DNA from 2 places in the Effusibacillus pohliae DSM 22757 genome. Region 1 is predicted to be linked to the other one. Evidence: a T-box and tRNA genes for the amino acid it is inferred to sense, from the RefSeq annotation. Region 1 holds a T-box; the other holds one or more tRNA genes.
What was found. The T-box of region 1 lies ahead of pheS (phenylalanine--tRNA ligase subunit alpha). A T-box ahead of a tRNA ligase gene usually reads a tRNA of that ligase, here a tRNA-Phe.
Positions count from the first base shown of each region.

Region 2: it has a tRNA-Phe gene. The T-box ahead of pheS (phenylalanine--tRNA ligase subunit alpha) is inferred to sense a tRNA for this amino acid. The anticodon was not compared.

Region 1 covers NZ_AQXL01000099.1:14,909-19,318, reverse strand. The annotation lists gene C230_RS0104160 (potassium channel family protein) at 1-75, shown strand, start outside; gene C230_RS0104155 (TrmH family RNA methyltransferase) at 171-977, shown strand; gene C230_RS0104150 (MalY/PatB family protein) at 998-2,182, shown strand; T-box leader at 2,268-2,529, shown strand; gene pheS (phenylalanine--tRNA ligase subunit alpha) at 2,570-3,607, shown strand; gene pheT (phenylalanine--tRNA ligase subunit beta) at 3,623-4,410, shown strand, end outside.
Region 2 covers NZ_AQXL01000134.1:116,354-120,763, forward strand. The annotation lists gene gltB (glutamate synthase large subunit) at 1-1,670, shown strand, start outside; tRNA gene C230_RS0117340 (tRNA-Leu) at 1,960-2,046, shown strand; tRNA gene C230_RS0117345 (tRNA-Leu) at 2,058-2,144, shown strand; tRNA gene C230_RS0117350 (tRNA-Pro) at 2,205-2,281, shown strand; tRNA gene C230_RS0117355 (tRNA-Phe) at 2,303-2,378, shown strand; tRNA gene C230_RS0117360 (tRNA-Thr) at 2,409-2,484, shown strand; tRNA gene C230_RS0117365 (tRNA-Tyr) at 2,491-2,575, shown strand; gene C230_RS0117370 (RsmB/NOP family class I SAM-dependent RNA methyltransferase) at 2,672-4,060, shown strand; gene C230_RS0117375 (pseudouridine synthase) at 4,070-4,410, shown strand, end outside.

The sequences.
Region 1 (4,410 bases):
AGGATCAAACAAGGGGATGTGCTGGTCGTAGTCGGCAAAAACGAAGATTTGCAGGAACTTGAGGAACAGGCGTAGCTGCGCCTGCCTCCGATTGGGCCGGCAGTCGTGGCAGAACTCGGTTCGGTCGGACGCAGGCCAAATGTTGTCTTGTGAAAGAAAGGGGATTGCAGGTGGAACGGATTACATCTTCACGTAACAGTCGTGTTAAAGAATGGGCGGCTTTAAAGCAGAAAAAGTTCAGGGATCAGACCGGCCGATTTTTGATCGAAGGCATTCGGCTTGTCGAGGACGCGGTGGAATCGGGGGCGCCGCTGGAAACGGTGCTGATTCTCGAGGAGCTGCTGCCGACCGGACGGGTCGACCGGATTCTCAACGGGTCCCTTTCGCTCGGCGCGGAACTGATCCAGGTCAACCAGGCGGTGATTGAGCATGTGGCAGATACCAGGACGCCGCAAGGCGTGATCGCGATCGGCCAGCAGTATCAGCATGACTGGCAAGGCTTGCTCGCCGCCAGGCAGAATCCGTTGTATCTGGTGGCGGATGCGGTTCAGGATCCGGGAAATCTCGGCACGATGATTCGCTCGGCGGATGCGGTCGGGGCGACGGCGGTGTTTGTCGGAACGGGCAGCGTGGACCTCTATAACCCGAAAGTGGTTCGGGCGACGATGGGATCGCTGTTTCATTTGCCGATTGTAGAAGTTTCCTTGCCAGAATTGCTGCCGATTTTGCGGGAACATCAGGTGACCGTCATCGGCACTTCGACCGATGTCGAAACGGATCTCTACTCGCAAGATTTGGCAGGCGGGATCGCGGTTGTGATCGGCTCCGAGGCGCATGGTATTTCCGAGGAAATCCGACAAGCGATCGACCGTTGGTTGTCGATTCCGATGCCCGGCAAAGCCGATTCCTTGAATGCTGCCATCTCTTCGAGCGTGATTCTGTACGAAGCGCTGAGGCAAAGAAGGGTGAAGGAGTAGGCGCGTAAGGAGGTGGCAGGATGAGATATGACTTTGACCGGGAAATCAATCGTCTGAACACTGCCAGTGAAAAATGGGACGGTTTGGAAGCGCGCTTTGGCGTGAAGAACGCAATTCCGATGTGGGTGGCGGACATGGATTTTATGTCTCCCGCGCCTATCATGGAAGCGTTGCAGCGGCGGGTGGCACACGGCGTCTTCGGTTACACGATGAGACCCGATTCGTATTATGACTCGATTGTCGAGTGGCTGAAAAGAAGGCATGATTGGCACATCGAGAAAGAATGGATCGCACATGGTCCCGGTGTAGTGCCGGCTCTTTCCGTGCTGATCGGAGCGTTTACACAACCGGGCGATAAAATCATCATCCAGCCGCCCGTCTACCATGCGTTTTTCCGCATCATCCGGGGGCAGCAGCGGGAAATCGTCAACAATCCGCTGAAATGGGAAAACGGGCGCTATACGATGGATTTTGACGATCTCGAAGCGAAAATCGACCCGGCCGTCAAAATGCTGATTCTTTGCAGTCCGCACAATCCGGTGGGGAGGGTCTGGAGCTGGGAAGAGCTTGCGCGGTTGGGGGAAATCTGCGGGCAGCACAACATTCTCGTCATTTCGGACGAAATTCATTTTGACCTCGTGTACAGGCCAAACAGGCATATCCCTTTTGCTTCCATCTCGCAAGAGTTTGCCGACCGCTCGATCACCTGCATTTCGCCCAGCAAAACGTTCAACCTGTTGGGGCTGCAAACCGCCAGCGTCATTATTCCGAACAGCCAGCTTCGCCGTGCGTTTCAGCGGGAGATCGGCCGGTTGGCCATCGGTTCGCCCAACACGTTTGGGGTCGTCGCCCTGGAGAGCGCCTATCGCCACGGCGAAGAATGGTTGGAGCAGTTGATCGAGTATCTGCAAGGAAACGTGGATTTGGTCAGCCGTTACTGTCAAGAACGGATTCCGCAAATCAAAGTGATCGAGCCGGAAGGCACCTACCTGGTCTGGCTGGATTGCCGGGAATTGGGGCTTTCCGCCGGAGAGCTGGACCGGTTTATGCTTGACCGGGCGAAGGTGGCAATGAATGGCGGCCATATGTTTGGCCAAGGCGGCGAAGGGTTTATGCGGATGAATATCGCGTGCCCGCGCGCCCTTGTGGAGCAAGCGCTGCGGCAAATCGAGCAGGCGGTCCAATCGCTGCACGGGACAAAATAAACACGCGAAGCAGGGAACGGCGAAACCAGGAACTCCTTGCGTTCCGCATGCGGCTGTACTATACTTAAAAGCAAAATTCCAAACGCGAACAGCAATGCAGGAGAGAGTACGGACAGCGTATGCCCTTACAGGGAGGAGATGCCACAGACTGCGAGCATCTCCAGGGATAACTGGGCCGGAAGTTCACTCCGAAGCTGCCGCCTGAACCAGATCCGATTTTTCGATAAAAATCGGTGATCTGCAGTAGGGTGGGCCGGGATGTTCCCGTTATCGCAAATGAGAGAAGCAGACGACCGTCTGCTTAATAAGGGTGGTACCGCGGAATCGAACAGCCTTTCGTCCCTTGCCGGATGAAAGGCTTTTTACTTTGTGAGTAGGAGGATCCACATGAAGGAGCAGCTGCAGAAGTTGCGCGAGCAGGCGATGGACGAGTTGGCGAAATGCGAAGCGCAAAACGAACTGACAGAGTGGAAAGTGCAGTATTTGGGCAAAAAAGGGGAGCTCACCTCGATTCTGCGAGGGATGGGGCAATTGTCTCCGGAGAAGCGCCCGCTGGTCGGACAGTTGGTAAACGACGTCCGTTCCGCTTTGGAACATGCCTATGAGCAGAAAGAAGCGGAATTGAAGCGGAAAGCGCTGGAAGAAAAACTGAAAGCGGAAGCGATCGATGTCACGCTTCCCGGGCGGATGGTTCCCGTCGGTGTTGTGCACCCGCTGAACCGAGTGATCCGGGAGATTGAGGACATTTTTATCGGACTCGGTTTCGAAGTGGCGGAAGGGCCGGAAGTGGAAACCGATTATTACAACTTTGAAGCGCTGAACATCCCGAAAAATCATCCGGCCCGCGACATGCAGGACACCTTTTATCTGACGGAAGAAATCCTCATGCGGACGCACACCTCGCCGGTGCAGGTGCGCACGCTGGAGGCGAAAAAGGGAACCGTGCCGGTTCGCATCATTTGTCCCGGCCGTGTCTACCGGCGGGACGACGATGACGCAACCCATTCCCACCTGTTTACGCAGGTGGAAGGGCTGGTCGTCGATCGCCAGATCCGGATGAGCGATCTGAAAGGGATTTTGCTGACATTCGCCCGCCAGATGTTCGGTCCGGAGCAGCAAATTCGCTTGCGTCCCAGCTATTTTCCGTTCACCGAGCCGAGCACCGAAGTGGATGTCACCTGCATGGCATGCCGCGGGGATGGCTGCCGGATTTGCAAGCATACCGGCTGGATTGAGATTTTGGGCGCTGGCATGGTGCATCCGCGCGTGCTCGAGATGGCTGGCTATGATTCGGAAACGTACACGGGCTTCGCGTTCGGTATGGGGGTCGAGCGAATTGCCATGCTCAAGTATGGCGTCGACGATATCCGCTATTTTTATGTGAACGATGTTCGTTTCCTCAAGCAATTTGCGAGTCGCTCGTAAGGGAAGGGATTGTCGATGAAGATTTCATACAACTGGTTGCAAGAGTATATCGATCTGGGACCGGACATGACACCGGAAAAGTTGGCCGATCTGTTGACAAACCACGGCATCCCGGTGGAAGTGATCGAGCAGTTGAACAAGGGGATCGAGAATGTTGTGGTCGGCCACGTGCTGCAGACGGAACCGCATCCGAATGCGGACCGGTTGAAAGTCTGCACGGTCGATGCGGGAGGCCCCGAGAAGCTGCAGATCGTGTGCGGAGCGCCGAACGTAAAGCCTGGGCAAAAAGTGCCCTGTGCCGTGGTGGGAGCGGAACTGCCCGGCGGCGTCAAAATCAAACGGGCGAAACTGCGCGGCGTCGAGTCGCAGGGGATGCTCTGTTCCGCCGGCGAATTGGGAATGGACATCCGACTGCTGCCGAAAGAGCAAACGGAAGGCTTGTACATTCTGCCGGACGATACGCCGGTCGGGGAGTCGATTTTGCGCGTCCTCGGGCTGGATGACGTCGTATTGGAACTGGAGCTGACCCCGAACCGGGCCGACTGTTTGAATTATCGGGGTGTCGCCTACGAAGTGGCGGCGATTCTCGGCAAACAACCGAAATTTGCCTGGACGGAACAGGCCGCGGAGACTGGCAATCCGGCTGTTTCGCCCTCAAGTGATAGCCAGGCCGGCCCGCCGCTGGTCCGGGTGCGCATCGAATCTGCCAACTGCGCGCGCTATGCGGCGCAAGTGGTAAGGGGAGTCAAAATCGCCCCGTCCCCGCTCTGGCTGCAGATGCGGCTGCTGACAGCAGGCGTTCG
Region 2 (4,410 bases), on a different contig from region 1:
CAACGCCGGGAGTCGGCTTGATTTCGCCGCCGCCGCACCATGACATCTATTCGATCGAAGACCTGGCACAATTGATTTTTGACCTGAAAAATGCGAACCCTGCCGCCCGCATCAGCGTCAAACTGGTGGCGAAAGCAGGAGTCGGCACGATCGCGGCCGGAGTGGCAAAAGGGCTGGCCGACGTAATCGTGATTAGCGGGCACGAAGGCGGCACGGGTGCGTCGCCGCGCACCAGTATCAAGCATGCCGGCCTGCCGTGGGAACTGGGGTTGGCGGAAACCCACCAGACCCTTTTGCTGAACCGTCTGCGCGATCGGGTGGTACTGGAGACGGACGGCAAGCTGATGACCGGCCGCGACGTAGTCATCGCCGCTCTGTTGGGAGCGGAAGAGTTCGGCTTCTCGACCGCTGCGCTGGTGGTTCTCGGCTGCGTGATGGCGCGCGTCTGTCATCTTGACACATGTCCGGTTGGCGTCGCAACGCAAAACCCGGAACTGCGCAAGAAGTTCATGGGCGACCCGGAGCATGTCGTCAACTTCATGCGCTTTGTCGCCCAGGAAGTACGGGAAATCATGGCGCAGTTGGGCTTCCGGACAATCGAGGAAATGGTCGGCCGCACCGATGTGCTGACCGTTGGCGAACGGGCGAAATCGCATTGGAAAGCCAAGCATCTGGACCTGTCCCCGCTTTTGTACCAGCCGGATGTGCCGGTGGAAGTCGGCCGATTCTACCGGCAGCCGCAGGATCACAAGCTGGATGAAACGCTCGACCGACAGCAGCTGCTCAAGCTTTGCGAACCGGCGCTGGTGGGAGGGCAGCGCGTACAGGCGACACTGCCGATCGGCAACACGAACCGCGTCACAGGCACGATCCTCGGCAGCGAAGTGACCAAACGCTGCGGGGCGGAAGGATTGCCGGAAGATACGATTCGCCTGCATTTCAAAGGATCGGCCGGGCAAAGCTTTGGCGCGTTCATTCCGAAAGGCATCACGCTGACCTTGGAAGGAGACGCCAACGATTACGTGGGCAAAGGCCTGTCCGGCGGCAAGATCGCGATTTACCCGGCGGAAAACGCAACGTTTGTACCGGAAGAAAATGTGATCATCGGCAACGTGGCATTTTACGGAGCCACCGCAGGTGAGGCTTACATCCGCGGCATCGCCGGCGAACGATTCTGCGTCCGCAACAGCGGTGCGCACGCGGTGGTGGAAGGAGTCGGCGATCACGGATGCGAGTATATGACGGGCGGACGGGTCGTCATCCTCGGTCCGGTCGGCAAGAATTTTGCCGCCGGCATGTCGGGCGGTATCGTCTACGTGCTGGCACAAGAGGCGGAGCGGTTAGCAGCGCTTTGCAACCGGGAGATGGTGCTGTTGGAGGCGTTGCAAGATGAGCAGGAAATCGCAGAAGTCAAATCCATGATCGAAAAGCATGTGGAGTACACGGGGAGCCGGCACGCACAGGAGATTCTCGACCAGTGGGAGCAGATGGTCGGCAGGTTCGTGAAAGTGATTCCGAAAGATTACAAGCGGATGCTGGAATCGATCGAGCAGTTGAAGCAATCCGGGCTGAACGAGCCGGAAGCGATACTTGCCGCGTTCGAAATCAACAAAGAGAAAAGTGGCAAGCAAGCGGCGAAAAAGATCGATCCGCAGCCAATTCTGTCTTAAAAATCGGCAGGATACGATCGGCGGCGAGGGCAGCGAGAGAGCAAACCCGCCGCCTTTTTCATTTGATCGTTGACTGCACTCCCGATCGTTAAAGAAAAACAAAGAAATCGGAAGAATAGCGGCGAATGTTTCGGATTTTGGCGAAACAGAACCGTTTTTTGTTCCCGTTTGATCGTCCGGCCGGATTGTGGGAAGCGGCAACACGTGGTATGATACCATTTGTCGCGACAAAACAACGGTAGACTGAAGGCAAGCGATCCCAATTGCCAGTCTGGCAAACGAAATATACGCGGTCGTGGCGGAATTGGCAGACGCGCAAGATTCAGGTTCTTGTGGGTGCAAGCCCGTGGAGGTTCAAGTCCTCTCGACCGCACCAAATGTTACTTGGCCGGTGTGGCGGAATTGGCAGACGCGACGGACTCAAAATCCGTTTCCCGCAAGGGAGTGGGGGTTCAAGTCCCTTCGCCGGCACCATCAGTGAGATGTCGTAAAGGGTTCGGCGCATTGTAAGCCGTGCCGTTTTGCGGAAGATGTCGGAATGTAGCGCAGCTTGGTAGCGCGCACGCTTCGGGAGCGTGAGGTCCAGGGTTCAAATCCCTGCATTCCGACCATTTTTTATGCAAGTTCACTTTGGCTCGGTAGCTCAGTCGGTAGAGCAGAGGACTGAAAATCCTCGTGTCGGCGGTTCGATTCCGTCCCGAGCCACCACCAAAACAAAGTGACGCAGCAAAAACAAGTGCCACCTTAGCACAGTTGGTAGTGCACATCACTCGTAATGATGGGGTCGCCGGTTCGAGTCCGGCAGGTGGCTCCATTTTTTGGAGGGGTACCAAAGTGGCCAAATGGGGCGGACTGTAAATCCGTTGGCTTTGCCTTCGTAGGTTCGAATCCTACCCCCTCCACCATAGTCTGATGAAATCGCATACGGGTGTATACATTAACAAACGGGGGAGCGGGGACTCCCTCGTTTTCTTTTAACCAGCGGGAAAGGAAGTGACAGGGTGAAGTTGCCTCCCGTGTTTCTCGAGAAAATGGAGCGGCAGTTGGGCAGCGAGTTTCCGCGATTTTTGCAAAGTTACGAGCAGCCGAGGGCGGCCGGATTACGGGCCAACCGCTTGAAAATTTCGCCGGAAAGGTTGCGGGAACTGCTCCCTTATTTGCAGGAGCGGGTGCCTTGGTGCAGTGACGGTTTTTATTACAATGAAGCGGAAGTCAGACCGGCGAAACATCCTTATTACTACGCGGGCCTCTATTACATACAAGAACCGAGCGCCATGCTGCCTGCCGAACTGCTGCAGGTTGGCCCGGGGGAGCGCGTGCTCGATTTGTGTGCGGCGCCCGGCGGCAAATCGGTGCAGCTTGCTTCGCAACTGGGCAGGGAAGGGCTGTTGGTGGTGAACGATCCGCATCCGCAGCGGGCGAAGGTACTTTTGAAAAATATCGAGCGCTGCGGCATCGTCAACGCGATTGTGCTGAACGAGACGCCTGAGCGTTTGGCAGCCGCTTTCTCCCGTTTTTTTGATAAAATTTTGGTGGACGCGCCCTGTTCCGGCGAAGGCATGTTTCGCAAAGAGCCGGAGATGGCTCACCGCTGGAGCGAACAGGAAGTGGCCAAATACTCGGCGTGGCAGGCGTCGATTCTGGCCGCTGTCCCGGCGATGCTGCGTTCTGGCGGAGAAATGGTGTACTCCACGTGCACCTTTTCGGGAGAAGAAAATGAACAGCAGGTGGACCGCTTCCTATCCGCCCATGCGGAATTCGAACTGGTCGGGATGCGTCGGCTGTGGCCGCATGAGGTGAAGGGCGAGGGACATTTTGCCGCTAAAATGAAACACGTTGCCGGGCACACTAGGGGCAGCGAAAGCGAACGCGCTGCCGCCATCCGGAAGCCGCAAACACCTCCTGTTTCGGCGGCAGCCCGGCAAGCGATTGCCGAATTTTCGCGACAGGTGTGGGGCTATCCGGATCTGTGGCGGCAGTTGCTGCCTGCCGGCGGAACGGTGGTCGAACGATCGGGTCATCTGCTGTGGGAAAGCGACGAATTGCCGCCGCTGCGGGGGCTGAAAGTGATTCGTTCCGGCTGGCTGCTGGGTACGGTGGAAAAAGGCCGGTTTCGCCCCAGTGCCGCCTTTGCGCTCGGACTGCCGCCAGAGGCTGTGCAAGCTGCGGTGCAGCGGTGTGACCTGTCAGCAGCAAGCGAGCAGGAGAATTATCTGGTAGTTCGCTATTTGCGCGGGGAGACTCTGCAGTACGAAGGAAACGTGTGGGCCAAGGGATGGCATCTGGTGACGGCCGACGGGTTTCCGCTCGGTTGGGCGAAGGGAGCCGGCACCTGGCTGAAAAATGAGTTTCCTCCCGGTTGGCGCTGGGAAGACGGGGAAGAGCGATGAGGTGGAACGATGGCGGAAAAAGCGACGCAACGGCTGGATAAAATGTTGGCGCATATCGGGATTGGCACCCGCAAGGAGATCAAAAAACTGGTGAAAGAAAAGCGGGTGACGGTCAACGGCGAACTGGCGAAAGACCCCGGTATGCATGTTTCGCCCGACCGCGACCAGATTCGGGTTGACGGGCAGGCGGTCGAATACCGGGTGTATATCTATTTGATGATGAACAAACCGCAGGGAGTGATTTCCGCGACGGAGGATGGGCTGTCGGAAGTGGTGATCGATTTGTTGGAGCCGCAGCATTCCGCATTTCATCCGTTCCCTGTTGGCCGGTTGGACAAGGATACGGAGGG